2 regions of the Streptomyces sp. NPDC111656 genome follow, and region 2 is predicted to be linked to the other one. Evidence: riboswitches for the same ligand, from Rfam matches in the RefSeq annotation. Region 2 holds a riboswitch; the other holds the start of a gene.
What was found. Region 2 has a riboswitch for glycine ahead of gcvT (glycine cleavage system aminomethyltransferase GcvT). Riboswitches for the same ligand answer to the same signal wherever they lie in the genome.
Positions count from the first base shown of each region.

Region 1: linked by a shared signal. The riboswitch ahead of gcvP (aminomethyl-transferring glycine dehydrogenase) and the one ahead of gcvT (glycine cleavage system aminomethyltransferase GcvT) in region 2 are both predicted to bind glycine.

Region 1 covers NZ_JBVKCA010000001.1:10,076-19,099, reverse strand. Annotated here, with positions in the region: gene ACZ7M3_RS00085 (substrate-binding and VWA domain-containing protein) at 1-1,009, shown strand, start outside; gene ACZ7M3_RS00080 (glutamate-cysteine ligase family protein) at 1,355-2,875, opposite strand; gene ACZ7M3_RS00075 (hypothetical protein) at 3,413-3,997, shown strand; gene ACZ7M3_RS00070 (DUF5999 family protein) at 4,390-4,596, shown strand; gene gcvP (aminomethyl-transferring glycine dehydrogenase) at 4,696-7,581, opposite strand; glycine riboswitch at 7,762-7,857, opposite strand; gene ACZ7M3_RS00060 (PRC-barrel domain-containing protein) at 7,972-8,343, shown strand; gene ACZ7M3_RS00055 (DNA polymerase IV) at 8,459-9,024, opposite strand, start outside.
Region 2 covers NZ_JBVKCA010000029.1:43,369-52,392, forward strand. Annotated here, with positions in the region: gene ACZ7M3_RS46420 (L-serine ammonia-lyase) at 170-1,537, opposite strand; gene glyA (serine hydroxymethyltransferase) at 1,695-2,957, opposite strand; gene gcvH (glycine cleavage system protein GcvH) at 2,971-3,348, opposite strand; gene gcvT (glycine cleavage system aminomethyltransferase GcvT) at 3,477-4,595, opposite strand; glycine riboswitch at 4,630-4,741, opposite strand; glycine riboswitch at 4,742-4,842, opposite strand; gene ACZ7M3_RS46440 (AAA family ATPase) at 5,011-5,691, shown strand; gene ACZ7M3_RS46445 (enhanced serine sensitivity protein SseB) at 5,846-6,649, shown strand; gene ACZ7M3_RS46450 (enhanced serine sensitivity protein SseB C-terminal domain-containing protein) at 6,848-7,657, shown strand; gene ACZ7M3_RS46455 (ABC transporter permease) at 8,002-9,009, shown strand.

The DNA.
Region 1 (9,024 bases), on a different contig from region 2:
ACGCAACCAGGCGCTGATCCTCTCCGAGCAGTCGGCGTTCGCGTACAACTCCTCGGCCGGCGGCGGCGCCGGACTCGACCTCTTCTATCCCAAAGACGGGTCACCGCGGCTCGACTACCCGTTCACCCTGGTCGACGAGTCACGGCTGAACACCGACACGAGCCGTGCCGCCCTTCGGTTCATGACGCTGCTCGGCGAGTCGGACGGGCAGCGGATCCTGGAGCGATACGGGTTCCGCACGGACGACGAGAAGGTCTCGCCCGCGCTGATCACCAAGGCCGGGGGGCGAGCCCCGCAGCCGTTCGCGCGCGCCGCGCTCGAACCCACCCCGGCGAAGGCGGTCGACGAGGCACTCGGCACATGGACGATCACGGTGCAGAGCGCCCGGATCACCACGGTCGTCGACGCCTCCGCGTCCATGGCGCAGCCGGTGCCGGGCACCAATCAGTCCCGTATGGACGTCACCAGGGCGTCCCTGCTGCAGGCCCTCGCGACCTTCACCTCGGAGGACGAGATCGGGCTGTGGAAGTTCTCCACCCGCCTGGACGGCGACCGCGACTACCGGGTGCTCGTGCCCACGGAACGCCTGGGCGACCGCAAGGGCAACGGCACCCAGCGGGACAGGCTGTCGGCGGCGTTCAGCTCCCTGTCTCCCGTCCCGAACGGCGCGACGGGCCTGTACGACACCACGCTCGCCGCGTACAAGGCGGCCACCTCCTCCTATGTCAAGGGGAAGTTCAACGCGCTGGTGCTGCTGACCGACGGCGTCAATCAGGACCCGGGGAGCATCTCGCGCTCCGCCCTCGTCACCCAACTGCGGAAGCTCACCGACCCACAGCGCCCGGTGCCGCTCATCGCCATAGCCGTGGGCCCGGACGCCGACAAGGCGGAGGTCCAGGAGATCGCCAAGGCGACCGGCGGCTCCGGCCAGCAGGTCAACGACCCCACGCAGATCCACTCGGTGATCCTCAGGGCGATCGTGGCAGCGGGCAACCAGAGCCAAGGCTGACACCAGACCCCAAAACGACCACCACAGCCCGCCCCGGGTCAGCGACGCAGGCCACCCGGCCCGGGGCGCAGCGCCACCCCCCGCCGGACCCGGCGCACCGGCGCAGGCGGCCCCACCCGGACCACCACCACAGCCCACCCGGCCAGGGACACTCCCGCGGGCCAACCCGGTCCAGGAACCCCCGCGCACGTCATCCGCCCCCACCACACCCACGCAGGCCACCCTGCCCGGCGACCATGTCAGCACGGGCCTGGCCAGGGACACCGCTCGGGGCACACTCCGCCCCCTGAACACCCACCACGAGCAGCCCACCCCGGAGACACCGCCGCAGGCAGACCGCCCCGATCAGCCCAGCGGTACCGGCTCCGGCAGTCCCACCGGCCAGGTGTGCACGGGCTCACCGAGGTGCATCAGCTCGCCGTAGCGCCGGGTGGTCGCGGCCAGCGCGGCATCCCTCGCGAGGCCCTTCTCCAGCGCCTGGTGGAAGGTGGCCGCCTGCCAGGTCGCCCCGTTGGCACGCAGCCGGCAGCGGTCCTCGATCACCCCCAGGTAGTAGTCCCGGTCGGCCGGCTCGACGCCCCACGCGTCCAGCCCCGCCGCGGCGAGCGGCAGCAGTTCGTCACGGACCAGGTGCACGGCCTCGACCTGCGCGGTGGTGCCCCCGTACCGTCCCCGCCGCGGCCACTCCAGACGCGCGTCGATGCCATGGCGGCAGGCCGCGTCGAAGTTGGCCGCCGCGGACTCGAACGACAGCCGTGTCCACACGGGCCGCGCCTCCTCGGCGAGCGCACGCACGACCCCGTAGTAGAACGCCGCGTTGGCGACGACATCGGTGACGGTGGGACCGGCGGGCAGCACCCGGTTCTCCACGCGCAGGTGCGGGACTCCGTCGGCGACGTCGTACACGGGCCGGTTCCAGCGGTAGACCGTGCCGTTGTGCAGCACGAGTTCGGCGAGCCTGGGAATGCCTCCGGCGTCGAGGACCGCGAGCGGGTCCTCCTCGTCGCTGATGGGCAGCAGAGGCGGGAAGAAGCGCAGGTTCTCCTCGAAGAGGTCGTACGCCGAGGAGATCCACCGCTCACCGAACCAGGTGCGCGGACGCACCCCCTGCGCCTGGAGCTCGGGCGGCCGGGTGTCGGTGGACTGCTGGAACAGCGGCGGCCGCGACTCGCGCCACAGCTCACGGCCGAACAGGAAGGGCGAGTTGGCACCGATCGCGACCTGCACGGCGGCAACGGCCTGAGCCGCGTTCCACACGTCCGCGAAGCGCGCCGGGGTGACCTGGAGGTGCAACTGCACGGAGGTGCAGGCGGCCTCGGGCGCGATGGACTTCGACGTACAGACGAGGCGCTCCACTCCGTCGATGTCGAGCACGAAGTCCTCGCCACGAGCGGCCACGATCTGATCGTTGAGCAGGGTGTAGCGATCGACGTCCGACAGGTTCGAGGAGACCAGGTGGTCACGGTCGAGCGTCGGCAGAATCCCGATCATCATGATTCCCGCGTCGAGTTCGCCTGCCTTTCGATGGGCATATGCGAGTGAGGTGTGCAGCTCCTCGGCGAGCCGGTCGAATACCCGTCCGTCCAATCGATGTGGGGCTATGTTGACTTCCAGGTTGAACATGGCAAGTTCTGTTTGAAAGTCTCGGCTCGCAATCCTTTCGAGTACTTGCGCATTCATCATCCTGGGCATGCCGTCGGGTCCGGCGAGATTCAGTTCGATCTCCAGGCCCATGAGATTCTTCGGGCGATCGAACCGCTTCTCCTCCAGCAGCCTCCCCAGCCCCGTCAGACACTGCCGGAGCTTGCCTCGGTAGTGCTGGCGATCGGACAGGTCGTACGACCCTGCCACGACCTTCTCTCCCATCGAAGCGTCCCTCCTCGAATGGGCAGGCCGATCCTCCGGCCCCTGCCGTCCCGGAGGATGATGCCCAGGCAACACGATCGATAACGCCCTGTACAGCCTCGTCGACCGCTACCCTGGTACCCGTTGTCCGGAGGCACATTCACGGGGCATGAACCAGAGCACAGTTTCAGCCTGACACGATCTCGTGAAAAACGCCGACGAGAATCGGCCGACCGCTCCGACAAAGCAATCCGAGGTCATCGACGGGCCCCGACACAGAATCGGGATGAACCTCTCGTTTCATCGACCGAATATCGCCTTGCTCTTCATATTCAGGACGGCTAGACGAAACACCATCTGAACACGTGTCGTATAAACTCCGCAAACGAGGCGGAGAGTTGGCGCTCGCGGTCCCAGGTCCTGTCGTCGAAGTGACATGCGGCAGGCGACATCCTGTCGGCAGATCCAGACCCCTCGCTCCTCCGACCCCGAGAGCTGACAGCGCCGTCCGCCCCCGCCCTCGCGCCACTGTGCCTGTCGAATGAGAGGCGACCCACCATGCCGCTGCATGTCCCCCCGGCTCCCTCGCCCGCCCTGCGCACCGTCCTCACGGCACTCGGTTCCCCCACCGCAGTCCGCGAGGCCCGCACACCGTCCCTACGCATGACCCAGGGACCCGTCACCCCCGAACTCCCGTTGCCCGTACACGTTCTGGACCGCATCACGCCGGCCGGCGCCTCCACCACCCGGCTCGCCGGATGGCGCTTCCTGATCCGCTGCGGCGAGCGGTCGGTGGCCGCGGCCGACACCATGCTCACTCCCGACGGCTGGGCCTTCTCACACTTCTTCGAAGGCCCCTACATCGCCTCCACCGAGCGCGCCCTGCGTCACGCCGAGAACATGGGCCAGCCGTACCAGCCACGGCTGTTGTCCGTTCCCGAGCTCTACATGCTCACCCTCTGGCTGCACGGCGACTGCGCCGCGGACGGCGCCACCGGGCACCCGGCCGCCACCGATCTCCTGGTGCCGCTGGCGCCCGCGCCGCCCGGTATCGCCGCGCATCGCCCGCACCGCGTCGCCGAACTCCTCCCGGTCCTCACGCACCGGCTCACTCCCGCCCCACTGCTCAGCTCGCCCGCGTAATCACTCACCCGGAGAAGCACACCAAACGCATCGCCCCGTGCCCCGCTACCGTTGTCCCGGTCGCGGGGCACGTTGCCGCCCGAACCCGTCCGCTCGTTCGGGCCCCACAGCGCTCGTACGAGGGAGAACGCCCCCTCCGCCCCGACCGGACTAGCCCCATCCGGCCACCGCGAACCCCCCGAAGGGACCGTGCAGTTGGACTGAACCGTCCGCACGGGTGACGCGTCTCCAACCTGTGAGGAGCGCTGCTGCGAAATCCCTGCGGATCGACGCCCGTAGGGCAACACTGGGTTCCAAACACACGCCACCGGGGGGCGGCCATGAGCACTTCAAGCCGCGGGAAAGACACCACAGCCACCACTCATCTCTCATCCCAGCGAAAGATCCCATCCATGTGCCAGCACCAGCCGCCGTGTCCGACAGCCGAATCAGCCGACCGGGAGTCCGCCCGCCTCGTGGCGCACCACCCGGAGCAGGGATGGAGCCTGCTGTGCAACGGCGTTCTGCTCTTCGAGGACACCGGTGAGCTCCTGCCCGACGGCCAGATCATCGCCCCGCACCGCCCCCAGGGCAGCGAGCACGTGATGACGGCCGCCTGAGCCGCACAACCGGGTGGCGGTGACCGCCGCCCAGACATGGAGAGGGGCCGGCCCGGAGACGTGATCTCCGAACCGGCCCCGACGCGTATCCGAGGGTGACTACTCTTCGTAAGCGTCCAGCGGCGGGCAGGAACAGACCAGGTTCCGGTCGCCGTACGCCTGGTCGATGCGGCGCACCGGCGGCCAGTACTTGTCCGCGGCCGAGACACCGGCCGGGAAGACGGCCTCCTCGCGGGTGTACGCGTGCTCCCACTCGCCGCCGAGCGCGGCGGCGGTGTGCGGCGCGTTCCGCAGCGGGTTGTCCTCGGCCGCCCAGACGCCCGAGCCGACCTTGTCGATCTCCGCACGAATGGCGATCATCGCGTCGCAGAACCGGTCGAGCTCGATCAGGTCCTCGGACTCGGTGGGCTCGATCATCAGCGTGCCGGCCACCGGGAAGGACATCGTCGGCGCGTGGAAGCCGTAGTCGATGAGCCGCTTGGCGATGTCGTCGACGCTGACGCCGGTCGCCTTGGTCAGCGGACGCAGATCGATGATGCACTCGTGCGCGACGAGCCCGCCCGGACCGGTGTAGAGCACCGGGAAGTGCGGCTCCAGGCGCTTGGCGATGTAGTTCGCCGACAGCACCGCCACCTGCGTGGCCCGCTTGAGGCCCTCACCGCCCATGAGACGGACGTACGCCCAGGAGATGGGCAGAATGCCCGCCGAGCCCCAGGGAGCGGCGGAGATCGGTCCCACGCCCGTCTCGGGGCCTGCCGCGGGCTGCAGCGGGTGGTTCGGCAGGTACGGCGCCAGGTGCGCGCGTACGCCGACCGGGCCCACGCCCGGACCGCCGCCGCCGTGCGGGATGCAGAACGTCTTGTGCAGGTTCAGGTGGGAGACGTCACCGCCGAAGTGGCCCGGCTTGGCGAGGCCCACCAGAGCGTTGAGGTTGGCGCCGTCGACGTACACCTGGCCGCCCGCCTCGTGCACCTGCGCGCAGATGTCGGCGACGTGCTCCTCGAACACACCGTGCGTCGAGGGGTACGTGATCATCAGCACCGCGAGCTCGTCGCGGTGCTGCTCGATCTTCGCGCGCAGGTCCTCGACGTCGATCTCGCCGTCCTCGGCGGTCTTCACGACGACGACCTTCATGCCGGCCATCACGGCACTCGCGGCGTTCGTGCCGTGCGCGGAGGACGGGATCAGGCAGACCGTGCGCTGGTCGTCGCCGTTGGCCCGGTGGTAGCCGCGTACGGCCAGCAGCCCGGCCAGCTCGCCCTGGGAGCCCGCGTTCGGCTGGAGCGACACCTTGTCGTACCCGGTGACCTCGGCGAGCCGATCCTCCAGCTCCTGGATGAGGGTGAGATAGCCCTGCGCCTGCTCGGCGGGCACGAAGGGGTGCAGCTGGCCGAACTCGGGCCAGGTGACAGGTTCCATCTCGGTGGTCGCGTTGAGCTTCATGGTGCAGGAGCCCAGCGGGATCATGCCGCGGTCGAGCGCGTAGTCACGGTCGGACAGCTTGCGCAGGTAGCGCAGCATCGCGGTCTCGGAGCGGTACTGGTGGAAGACCGGGTGCGTGAGGTAGTCGTCGGTGCGCAGCAGCGCCGCGGGCAGCGTCTCCTCGGCGACGGCGTCCAGGGCCTCGATGTCGCCGTCGACGCCGAACGCGGTCCAGACGGCGCCCACCTGCTTGCGGGCGGTGGTCTCGTCGCAGGCGATCGACACGTGGTCGGCGTCGACGAGGTGGAGGTTGACGCCCCCGTTGCGCGCGCCCGCCACGACCTCGGCGGCCCGGCCCGGCACCCGCACGGTCAGCGTGTCGAAGTAGGAACCGTGCACGACCTCGACCCCGCCGGCCGTCAGGCCCGCGGCAAGGATCGTGGCGTACCGGTGCGTACGCCGCGCGATGGTCCGCAGGCCCTCGGGACCGTGGTAGACGGCGTACATGCCGGCCATCACCGCGAGCAGCACCTGCGCCGTGCAGATGTTGCTGGTCGCCTTCTCACGGCGGATGTGCTGCTCCCGCGTCTGCAGGGCGAGCCGGTACGCCTTGTGTCCGTCGGCGTCCACGGAGACTCCCACCAGCCGGCCGGGCAGGCTGCGCGCGAACTTCTCACGCACCGCCATGTATCCGGCGTGCGGACCGCCGAAGCCCATCGGCACGCCGAAGCGCTGGGTCGTACCGATCGCGATGTCGGCGCCGAGCTCACCGGGCGAGGCGAGCAGCGTGAGGGCGAGCAGGTCGGCGGCGACCGTGACGACCGCGCCGAGCTCGTGCGCCTGCTCGATGACGGGCTTCAGATCGCGTACGACACCGGAGGCACCCGGGTACTGGATCAGCACACCGTTGATCTCCCGCCCGGCGATCTCCGCCGGGATGCCCTCGCCCAGGTCGGCGACGACGATCTCGACGCCGGTCGGCTCCGCGCGGGTCTCGATGACGGCGACGGTCTGCGGCAGGGTGTCCGCGTCGATCAGGAAGAGGCCCTTCTTGTTCTTTCCCATGCGCCGCGACAGCGCCATCGCCTCGGCGGCGGCGGTGCCCTCGTCGAGCAGCGAGGCGCCGGAGGTGGGCAGCCCGGTCAGCTCGGCGACGACAGTCTGGAAGTTCAGCAGCGCTTCGAGCCGCCCCTGGGAGATCTCCGGCTGGTAAGGCGTGTACGCGGTGTACCAGGCCGGGTTCTCCATGACGTTGCGCAGGATCACCGGCGGCGTGAACGTGCCGTAGTAGCCGAGGCCGATCATCGAGTCGAGCACCTGGTTGCGGTCCGCGAGGGAGCGCAGCTCGGCCAGTACCTCGGCCTCGGTGCGCGCGCCCGGCAGCTCCAGCGCCTCGGCGTTCTTGATGACGTCCGGCACCGCGGCGGCCGTCAGCTCGTCGAGCGAGCCGTACCCGACCTGCGCGAGCATCTTGGCCCGCGCCTCGGAGTCGGGCCCGATGTGGCGCTGCTCGAAGGGGATTCCCTGTTCGAGCTCGGAGAGCGGAATGCGATGGGCGGTCATTGCGGAGGCCTCCTGGTCTGACACGACCTTCGAGGGGCACCACGGCGTGGGTACCCCGACGGCCTCCCCCTCTGTCATCTCAACCTGAGAGCTTCACCGGCCCGCCCGCTCGCTGCGACCCGGCTTTCACCGTCGGTGAGGGCGGAGGCCTTCGACACCCGCCCTGCTTTCCAGAGTGACCTCGTCCGTGCGGTACGTGTGCCTGAGAGATTCCGGGGAGGATTTGCTCCTTCGGCGCCTCCGATGTTGTCTGGAGGACTCTCCCGCACGGGGTCAGCAGCCGCTTGCCAGCCTACCAGCGAGGACAACGCACGAGCTTTCGAGTGGCCACCTTCCCGAATGTGCTCTTTTGTAGTGCTTACGGATGAGTTGCTAGCGAGTGGAGGGACCGTGCAGACCGACATCGATCCGCGCAACCTGATCGGCCGCAAGGCGCTCGACCGCAACGGCGCCAAGATCGGCACGGTCGACGAGGTCTATCTCGACGACGCGACCGGCGTCCCGGAGTGGGCCGCCATACGGACAGGCCTGTTCAGCAGGGACGCCTTCGTCCCCCTGGAGCCCAGCGAAGTCGTCGAGGGCACGCTGCGTGTCCCCTTCGACCGCGCCCTGATCAAGGACGCCCCCGACTTCGGCGTGGGCCGCCACCTCTCCCCCGAACAGGAACTCCAGCTCTACCACCACTACGGCCTGGACGTGACACCCCCGCCCCCACCGCCGGACCGCGACTTCGGCCGCCTGGCAGGCACGGACGAGGGTTGACTTCTCTGATGGGGCCCACCTGACGGGCCCCGAAAGGGGCGCGGGGCTCTGACATCATGCGGCTCCGCCGCGTGGGCGCGACCAGCCACATTCCGACCGCGGCGCTGATCCGACTTCACCCCCCACGGCGTTCGCAAACAGTCCCCCGCACCAACGGCAACGGCTCCGCCAACTCCAACGCAACATCATCCGTACGAAACGTCCGCACACGCCCCGGCTCGGAGTAGGGCGTCTCGAACCGCACGGTCACCCTCCCGAGCCCACTCCCCTGCACCCATCCGTGCCCGTACTCCGCATGCCGCACGTCATGCCCCGCAGGCCACCGCCGCTCGGCAGGCGGCGCCTGCTCGGCAGCCACTTCCTCCGCCCCCTCCTCGTCCGGATGCTCCAGCACCGCCGACTCCCCCGCGGCGGCCTCCGCCTCCGCTTGCGCCTGCGCCTGGGCCTGGGCGAACAGGTCTTCCTGCGTGTAGTCGGCGAGCCCCGAGACGCCGACTCCCAGCAGCCGCACGCCCCCGGTCGTGTCCACCGCCTCCAGAAGCCGCGCGGCAGCCTCCCGTACGACGCCGGGGTCGTCCGTCGGTCCCCGCAGCGTCTCGGACCGGGTCAGCGTCGAGAAGTCGTACCTCCGCACCTTCAGCACGATGGTCCGCCCGGACAGCCCCGCATCCCGCAACCGCC
Region 2 (9,024 bases):
CGGGCACGCGCCCGGTCCGGGGTCGCCCGGCAGCACGATCCTGCCCCGGTCGATCACGGCACCGGAGAACGGAGGGGTTTGTTGTGACGAGCGGCCGGGCGGCCGCGCCCGAGGGGCGTCCGACGTTGCGTACGTGCTACGAACCTGCAGGTCCGGGCCCTTCCGCCCCTCAGCACTCGATGATGTTCACCGCGAGCCCGCCCCGCGCCGTCTCCTTGTACTTGACGCTCATGTCCGCGCCCGTCTCCTTCATGGTCTTGATGACCTTGTCGAGGGAGACCTTGTGGGAGCCGTCGCCGCGCATGGCCATGCGGGCGGCGGTGACCGCCTTGACCGCTGCCATGCCGTTGCGCTCGATGCAGGGGATCTGGACGAGGCCGCCGACCGGGTCGCAGGTGAGGCCGAGGTTGTGTTCCATGCCGATCTCGGCGGCGTTCTCGACCTGCTCGGGGCTGCCGCCCAGGACCTCGGCGAGGGCGCCCGCGGCCATCGAGCAGGCCGAGCCGACCTCGCCCTGGCAGCCGACCTCGGCGCCGGAGATGGAGGCGTTCTCCTTGAAGAGCATCCCGATGGCGCCGGCGGCCAGCAGGAAGCGCACGACGCCGTCCTCGTCCGCGCCCGGGATGAAGTTGATGTAGTAGTGGAGGACCGCCGGGATGATGCCCGCGGCGCCGTTCGTGGGGGCCGTGACCACCCGGCCGCCCGCCGCGTTCTCCTCGTTCACCGCCATGGCGTAGAGCGTGATCCACTCCATCGCGTGGGCCAACGGGTCGCCCTCCGCCCGCAGCTGGCGGGCCGAGACGGCGGCGCGGCGGCGGACCTTGAGCCCGCCCGGCAGGATGCCCTCACGGGACATGCCTCGGGAGACGCACGCCTGCATCACACGCCAGATGGCGAGCAGGCCCTCGCGGATCTCCTCCTCGGTGCGCCAGGCCCGCTCGTTCTCCAGCATCAGGGCGGAGATCGACAGGCCGGTCTCCTTCGTCAGCCGCAGCAGCTCGTCGCCCGTGCGGAACGGGTACTTGAGCACCGTGTCGTCGAGCTTGATGCGGTCCTCGCCCACCGCGTCCTCGTCGACCACGAAGCCGCCGCCGACCGAGTAGTACGTCTTCTCCAGGACGAGTGTGCCGGAGGCGTCGTACGCGAAGATCGTCATGCCGTTCGCGTGGTACGGCAGGGCCTTGCGGCGGTGCAGGACCAGGTCGTCGGCGAAGGAGAAGGCGATCTCGTGCGTGCCGAGGAGCGAGAGGCGGCTCGACGACTTGATCTGCTCCACGCGGTCGTCGGCGCCCTCCACGTCCACGGTTCGCGGCGACGCGCCCTCCAGGCCCAGCAGCACCGCCTTGGGGGTGCCGTGGCCATGGCCGGTGGCGCCCAGGGAGCCGTACAGCTCCGCCCGGACGGAGGCCACGGAGTCCAGCAGCTCCTCGTTGCGCAGCCGGCGGGCGAACATGCGCGCCGCACGCATCGGGCCCACCGTGTGGGAACTCGACGGGCCTATGCCGATCGAGAACAGGTCGAAGACCGAGATGGCCACGGGGACTCCTCACAACAGGGGTGGTGCATGGGGGCGGGCGCCGCGCACAGCTCCGCTTCCAGTGTGCGCGGCGTCCCGGTGAATCGTACGTTCCGTGCGAATTTCTGTACGAAAGTGAACTTTCGCAGGAACTGGTTCTGTACTGCTTCGGGCGGTACTACTTCAGGCCGGGGTACAGCGGGTGCTTGTCGGCCAGGGCGGACACGCGGGTCTTCAGGGACTGCGTGTCGTAGGAGGGCTTCAGCGCCTCGGCGATGATGTCCGCGACCTCGGTGAAGTCCTCGGCCTGGAAGCCGCGGGTGGCGAGGGCGGGCGTGCCGATGCGCAGGCCCGAGGTCACCATCGGCGGCCTCGGGTCGTTCGGGATCGCGTTCCGGTTGACCGTGATGCCGACCTCGTGGAGACGGTCCTCGGCCTGCTGACCGTCCAGCTCGGAGTTGCGCAGGTCGACCAGGACCAGGTGCACGTCCGTGCCGCCGGACAGGACGTCCACGCCGACGGCCTTGACGTCGTCCTGGACCAGGCGCTCGGCCAGGATCCGCGCGCCGTCCAGCGTGCGCTGCTGGCGCTCCTTGAAGTCGTCGGAGGCGGCGACCTTGAAGGAGACGGCCTTCGCGGCGATCACGTGCTCCAGCGGACCGCCCTGCTGGCCGGGGAAGACCGCGGAGTTGATCTTCTTTGCCAGCTCGGCGGTGGACAGGATCACGCCACCGCGCGGGCCGCCCAGCGTCTTGTGGGTCGTGGTGGTGACCACGTGGGCGTGCGGCACCGGGTTCGGGTGCAGGCCCGCGGCCACGAGGCCCGCGAAGTGCGCCATGTCGACCATCAGGTACGCGCCGACCTCGTCCGCGATCCGGCGGAACGCGGCGAAGTCCAGCTGACGCGGGTAGGCCGACCAGCCCGCCACGATCAGCTGCGGCCTGGACTCCTTGGCGAGGCGCTCGACCTCGTCCATGTCGACCTGACCGGTCTCGTCGTTCACGTGGTACGCGACCACGTTGTACAGCTTGCCGGAGAAGTTGATCTTCATGCCGTGGGTGAGGTGCCCGCCGTGCGCGAGGTTCAGACCCATGATCGTGTCGCCCGGCTTCAGCAGCGCGAACATCGCCGCCGCGTTGGCCTGGGCGCCCGAGTGGGGCTGCACGTTCGCGTGCTCGGCGCCGAAGAGCGCCTTGACGCGGTCGATGGCGATCTGCTCGACCACGTCGACGTGCTCGCAGCCGCCGTAGTAGCGGCGGCCCGGGTAGCCCTCGGCGTACTTGTTGGTCAGGACCGAGCCCTGGGCCTCCATGACCGCGACCGGAGCGAAGTTCTCCGAGGCGATCATCTCCAGGGTGGACTGCTGGCGGTGCAGCTCGGCGTCGACGGCGGCGGCGACGTCCGGGTCCAGCTCGTGCAGGGGCGTGTTCAGAAGCGACATCAGTCAGAAGTCCTTAGGAGCCGGAGAACTCGGTGTACTCGTCGGCGGAGAGCAGGTCGGCCGGCTCGTCCGTGACGCGTACCTTGAACAGCCAGCCGCCCTCGAAGGGGGCGGAGTTCACCAGCGACGGGTCGTCGACCACGTCCTGGTTGGCCTCCACGACCTCGCCGGTGACCGGCGCGTACAGGTCGCTGACCGACTTGGTCGACTCCAGCTCGCCGCAGGTCTCACCCGCGGTCACCGTGTCACCGACCGCGGGAAGCTGGGCGTAGACGACATCGCCGAGCGCGTTGGCCGCGAACTCGGTGATGCCGACCGTCGAGACGCCGTCCTCGGCGACCGACAGCCACTCGTGCTCCTTGCTGTAGCGAAGCTGCTGGGGGTTGCTCATGGCCTGAATTCTCCTGTACGCGGGGGAGTGCGGATGAACGGGATGACCGGGTGGTCCTGGGATACGAGACGTGACACAGCGGCGTGCGTCACGTGGGCGCGCTGGACGGGGCCCTTTCGGCCCCGAAGCTACTTCTGGCGCTTGTAGAACGGCAGCGCCACGACCTCGTACGGCTCATGGCTGCCCCGGATGTCCACGCCGACCCCGGCCGTGCCCGGCGCGGCGTGCGCGGCGTCGACGTACGCCATCGCGATCGGCTTGCCCAGCGTCGGGGAGGGCGCGCCGGAGGTGACCTCGCCGATCACCTTGCCGTCGGCGACGACCGGGTACCCGGCGCGCGGCACGCGGCGGCCCTCGGCGACAAGCCCGACGAGTACCCGCGGGGGGTTCTCCTCGGCGCGGGTGGCGGCCTCCTGGAGCGCGGCACGCCCCACGAAGTCCCCCTCCTTCTCGAACTTCACGACCCGCCCGAGCCCCGCGTCGAAGGGGGTGAGCGAGGTGGTCAGCTCATGCCCGTACAGCGGCATGCCCGCCTCCAGGCGCAGCGTGTCGCGGCAGGAGAGGCCGCAGGGGGCGAGCCCGACGGGCGTGCCCGCGTCCGTCAGCGCCTGCCACAGCTTCTCGGCGTCGGACGGGGCCACGAACAGCTCGAAGCCGTCCTCGCCCGTGTAGCCCGTGCGGGCGATCAGCGCCGGGACGCCCGCGACGGTGCCCGGCAGGCCCGCGTAGTACTTCAGCCCGTCCAGGTCGGCGTCGGTGAGCGACTTGAGGATGCCGGGGGACTCGGGGCCCTGCACGGCGATCAGCGCGTACGCGTCGCGGTCGTCGCGCACGAGGGCGTCGAAGCCGGCGGCGCGCTCGGTCAGCGCGTCCAGCACCACCTGGGCGTTGGAGGCGTTCGCGACGACCATGTACTCGTTCTCGGCGAGCCGGTAGACGATCAGGTCGTCCAGGATGCCGCCGTCCTCCCGGCAGATCATCGTGTAGCGGGCGCGGCCGACGCCGACGGAGGCGATGTTGCCGACCAGCGCGTGGTTGAGCAGGGCGGCGGCCTGCGGTCCGGTGACCGTGATCTCGCCCATGTGCGACAGGTCGAAGAGACCGGCCCGGGTGCGCACGGCGAGGTGCTCGTCGCGCTCGGAGCCGTAGCGCAGGGGCATGTCCCAGCCGGCGAAGTCGGTCATCGTCGCGCCGAGCGAGCGATGCAGGGCATCGAGCGCGGTGAGACGGGGTGCGTTACTGCTCATCGGTGGGGCTCCCAAGGCATGACGGCGAGGTCGTTCCTCCCCATCTGTCATCGGAACCTGAGAGGTTCATCACGACCCCGCGAACGGAGGTCCTGACTTGCACCTTGGGTGGAGCCACTGGACAGCGGCCCGCTTTTCAGATGTGCCTCGCCCGCGCGGTAACGGGGCCTGAGAGATTCAAGGGAGGGACTTGCTCCTTCGGCGCCCGGGTACCCGAAGGTTCCCGGAACTCTCCCGCGCGGATTCAAGCGGCCGGTATGCAGTTGGCGGGCACATCATCGCACGCGCCGTCCGATCGCGGCAGTCCGCATCTGTAACCGGCCTGTGGCAGTCCGCGTACGGAAACGAGAGACACCGCGCATTACCTTCTCTTTACACTCGACGGGGATGGGACTCCACACCCAAGGGGAGGACGATCACGGTGAACAGGACCACGGCGTACGCCACGACCTCGGGCCTCGCGCTGCCCGAGCAGCCCGGTGTCCCGGCAGGGACCCGGGAGACGTGCGGAGCGTTGCCGACGGCCGTCGTCCGCGACCTCAGAGCGCGCGCGGGACACTCTCCGCACGGTCTGCACTTCGCGGCGGCCGACGTCGTCGTGGTCACCGGGTTGCCGGGCAGCGGCAAGTCGACCCTGATGCGCCGCGCCGTCGAGGGCCCGCGCATCGACTCCCAGGACACCCGGGACCGCTGGGACGAGCGGACGGGCGGGCGGCTGCCGTACGCCGTCTACCGGCCTCTCGTCCGCCTCGCGCACTACGCGGGCCTGCGTCGCGCCCTGCGTTCCGGCGCCGGGCTCGTCGTGCACGACTGCGGTTCGCAGGCCTGGGTGCGCCGCTGGCTCGCCCGCGAGGCCCGGCGCCGCGGCGGCACCCTCCACCTGCTGCTGCTCGACGTCACGCCCGGCACGGCGCTGGAGGGCCAGCGCGAGCGCGGCCGGGGCGTGTCGCGGTACGCGTTCGCCCGTCACCGGGGCGCGGTCACCCGGCTGCTGCGCTCCGTCGAGCGGGGCGACCTGCCGGAGGGCTGCGGCTCGGCGGTGCTCCTCGACCGGGACGCGGCGGACGTACTGCGGCGGATCGGCTTCGGCGACTGAGAAACGGCAGGGACTTCGGTGACTGAGAAACGGCAGGGGGTGGCCGAGAGCAGTCGAGAGCGGTCGGGAAGTCGTACAGGCCCACTAACCTTTCCAGCCAGAACACCAGAACAGTGGTTCACCGCAGGCGGTAGACAGGTAGACAGGTAGACAGATGGACATCCCCGACTTCCCGGACTTCTCGGTACCGGCGTACCCGCAACCCGGCCCGCACCCCCACTCGCATGGCGGCTGGCCGGGCAACGAACTGGAGGAGGTGCTCTCCGCGTCCCTCGGAGTGCCCTCGGCCGGCGGCCGCATCGTCGAGGTCCTCGGCCGCAGTTTCGTCTGGGTGCCGCTGCCCAACGGCGGCGGACCGCACACGGGATCCCTCGACCTGCCCACCCTGGAGATCGAGGGCCAGGCGTACGTGCCGGTCTTCAGCTCCGAGGAGCAGTTCCGCCAGGTCGCCGGCAGCCATCTGTCGTACACGATCGCGCCCGCGGTCGAGTTCGCCCGCGGGCTGCCCCCGCAGGTCGGCATCGCGATCAACCCGGACGGGACGGTCGGCGTGCCGCTGCCGCCCCTCGCGGTCGCCGAGCTGTGCCGGACCGGGCGCACCCCGCTGGACGGGCCCACGAGTGGTGGCCGGGTGAAACTCTACGAGCCCGACTGGCAGGACGACCCGGTGGAATTCTTCGCCGCCGCCTCGGCCGAGTTCGCGGCGACGGGAGTCGTCCTGACCGCCCGCCGCTGCCTGGCCAGCATCGAGGGCGACGACCCGGTCATGTTCGTCGGGGTCGAACTCTCCGTGTGGGAGGGAGACCTCCGGACGCTCCCCATGGAGGCCCTCTCCCGCGCCCTCGCCCGCGTCGCGGTCAAGTGGCCGGTGAACCTGGTCCTCCTCGACGTCGCCCAGGACCCGGTGGCCGACTGGATGCGAGCCCAAGTACGGCCCTTCTATCAGCAGACCCAGTAGAAGCGCCCCGAAAGGGGCGCGAGGAACTGCGCGAGCAACCACAACGGACCTGTTGCGACCCGAACACAGCAAGTCCCGAGCTCTCAACGGCTCCCCCAGCGGAGCGCATTCGCCGCTTAAGCTGGTTTCATGGCTCGGCCGGGGTTCGGCCGAGGTGTTGGTCGACGTCATGATTTCTTCGCGAAGGGGCGGTTGAAGGTGAGCGCGTCGGGCACGGCCGCGGCCGGTCAGGTCGAGCACATGCTGCGCCAGGTGACGCCCGGGCGTTACGACGCCTACGAGGCGCTCCTTCGCGCGCTCGCGACCCCGTCGTCCGGCCAGGTGTGGATGCTGCTCTGGCACGGCCAGGCCGGCTCACCGGACGCCCAGTACGGGAACATGGAGGTGGAGGGCTTCGGTTACGCGCCGTGCGTCACCTCCGCCCAGGAACTCTCGGCCAGCGGCTGGAACCGGTCGTACGAGGTCGTCGACGGTCTCGACGTGGCCCGCACCCTCTACCCCGACCACTTCGGGCTCTGGCTCAATCCGCACGCCCCGGGCGGCGGGGTCGGCATCCCGTGGCTCGATCTGCGCAGAATCGCGGCGGGTCTGGAGCGCCAGCCCGCCGGTCCGCTGCGACTGTCCGAACCCGGCATCGAGATCCCGCAGTTCTACGCCCTGCTCACGCAGAACGCGCATCGCACCACCGCCGTGCGCTCGCTGCGCCGGGCCTGGGTGCAGCCGGCGCTCGGGGCGCCGTATCTGGCCATCGGGCTGGACGTGTACGACACTTCGCCGCCCGCCGTCGACTCGGTGCGGGCGATGATGCAGCAGTCCATCGGTGCGGTTCCGGACGGGCTGCCCGTGTCGACCGTCGCGATGTCGGACGAGTACGACCCGGTGGCGCTGTGGCTGCGCGCCAATGCGCGGCCGTTCTACGACCGCGAGGCCCACGCGGCCCCCGCGGCCCCCGCCCAGGCTCCGATGGCGGGTGGGTACGGCTATCCACCGGCACCCGCCGGATACTGATCCGCAGTCCGACGAATCGTGAAGGATCGGCGCGGGTCCTTCACCGCGGCTCTGCATTTCTTCGCGCGTAGATCACAAGGGAACGTCCGGGTAATGCCCGGATTAACCTCCGGTGTCCCAACTGCCCCGTGTCCGACCCCCGTTACCCGCCGTCCGGATAACGGAACCCCCCTGACAGCATCACGTTTACGCATCCATTCACCGTCAAGTCTGGCTACAGATCGCCGAGGCGTTGAAGACTCCCGCTCCAGGGGGTTTAACCCCCTGTGTACGACGGACTGATCACGCCGCTACGAGCGGCACGTGTGGGCCGGCTACCGCCGGTTGAGAGGGGTCCCTGCCAGATGACGGCACCATTGCACGAGCCGACCACGGACGCGACACCGAGTGCGGCCGAAGAAGCGGCGGCTGCAACCGCCGGCGAGAAGGTCGTGCAGGGACGTTCCCTGGGCCGGATCGCCTGGGAGCGCCTGAAGAGGGACAAGCTCGCCCTGACCGGCGGAATCATCGTGCTCGTCCTCATCGTGGTCGCCCTGCTGGCGCCAGTGATCACCAACCTGCTCGGTCAGGACCCGGACACCTTCAACGAGAAGCTGATCGACCCTCTGTTCGGCACCCCCACGGGGTCATTGGGCGGCATCAGCGGTGACCACCTGCTGGGCGTCGAGCCCGTCAACGGCCGCGACATCCTCGCCCGCATCCTCTACGGTGCCCGCGTCTCGCTCCTGGTGGGCTTCCTCTCCGCCGTCGTCGCGGTCGTCCTCGGCACCGTGCTCGGCATTCTGGCGGGCTTCTTCGGAGGCTGGGTGGACTCGCTCATCAGCCGCGTGATGGACGGCCTGTTGGCCTTCCCGCAACTCCTGTTCACGATCGCCCTGGTCTCGGTGATGCCGAACGACATGCTGGGCCTGTCCGGCTCCAACGTGCGCGTGTTCGTGATGATCCTGGTCATCGGATTCTTCGGCTGGCCCTACATCGGACGCGTGGTGCGCGGCCAGACGCTCTCGATGCGTGAGCGCGAGTACGTCGAGGCCGCCCGCTCGCTGGGGGCCGGGCGGTTCTACATCCTGTTCAAGGAACTGCTGCCCAACCTGGTCGCGCCGATCATCGTCTACACGACGATGATGATCCCCACGAACATCCTCACCGAGGCGGCACTCAGCTTCCTGGGCGTGGGCGTCAAGCCGCCCACCTCGTCCTGGGGACAGATGCTGTCGAGCGCGATCGACTACTACGAGTCCGACCCCATGTACATGGTGGTCCCGGGTGTGGCGATCTTCATCACCGTCCTGGCCTTCAACCTCTTCGGAGACGGCGTGCGGGATGCGCTGGACCCGAAGGCATCCCGCTGAACAGCCGTACCCCAA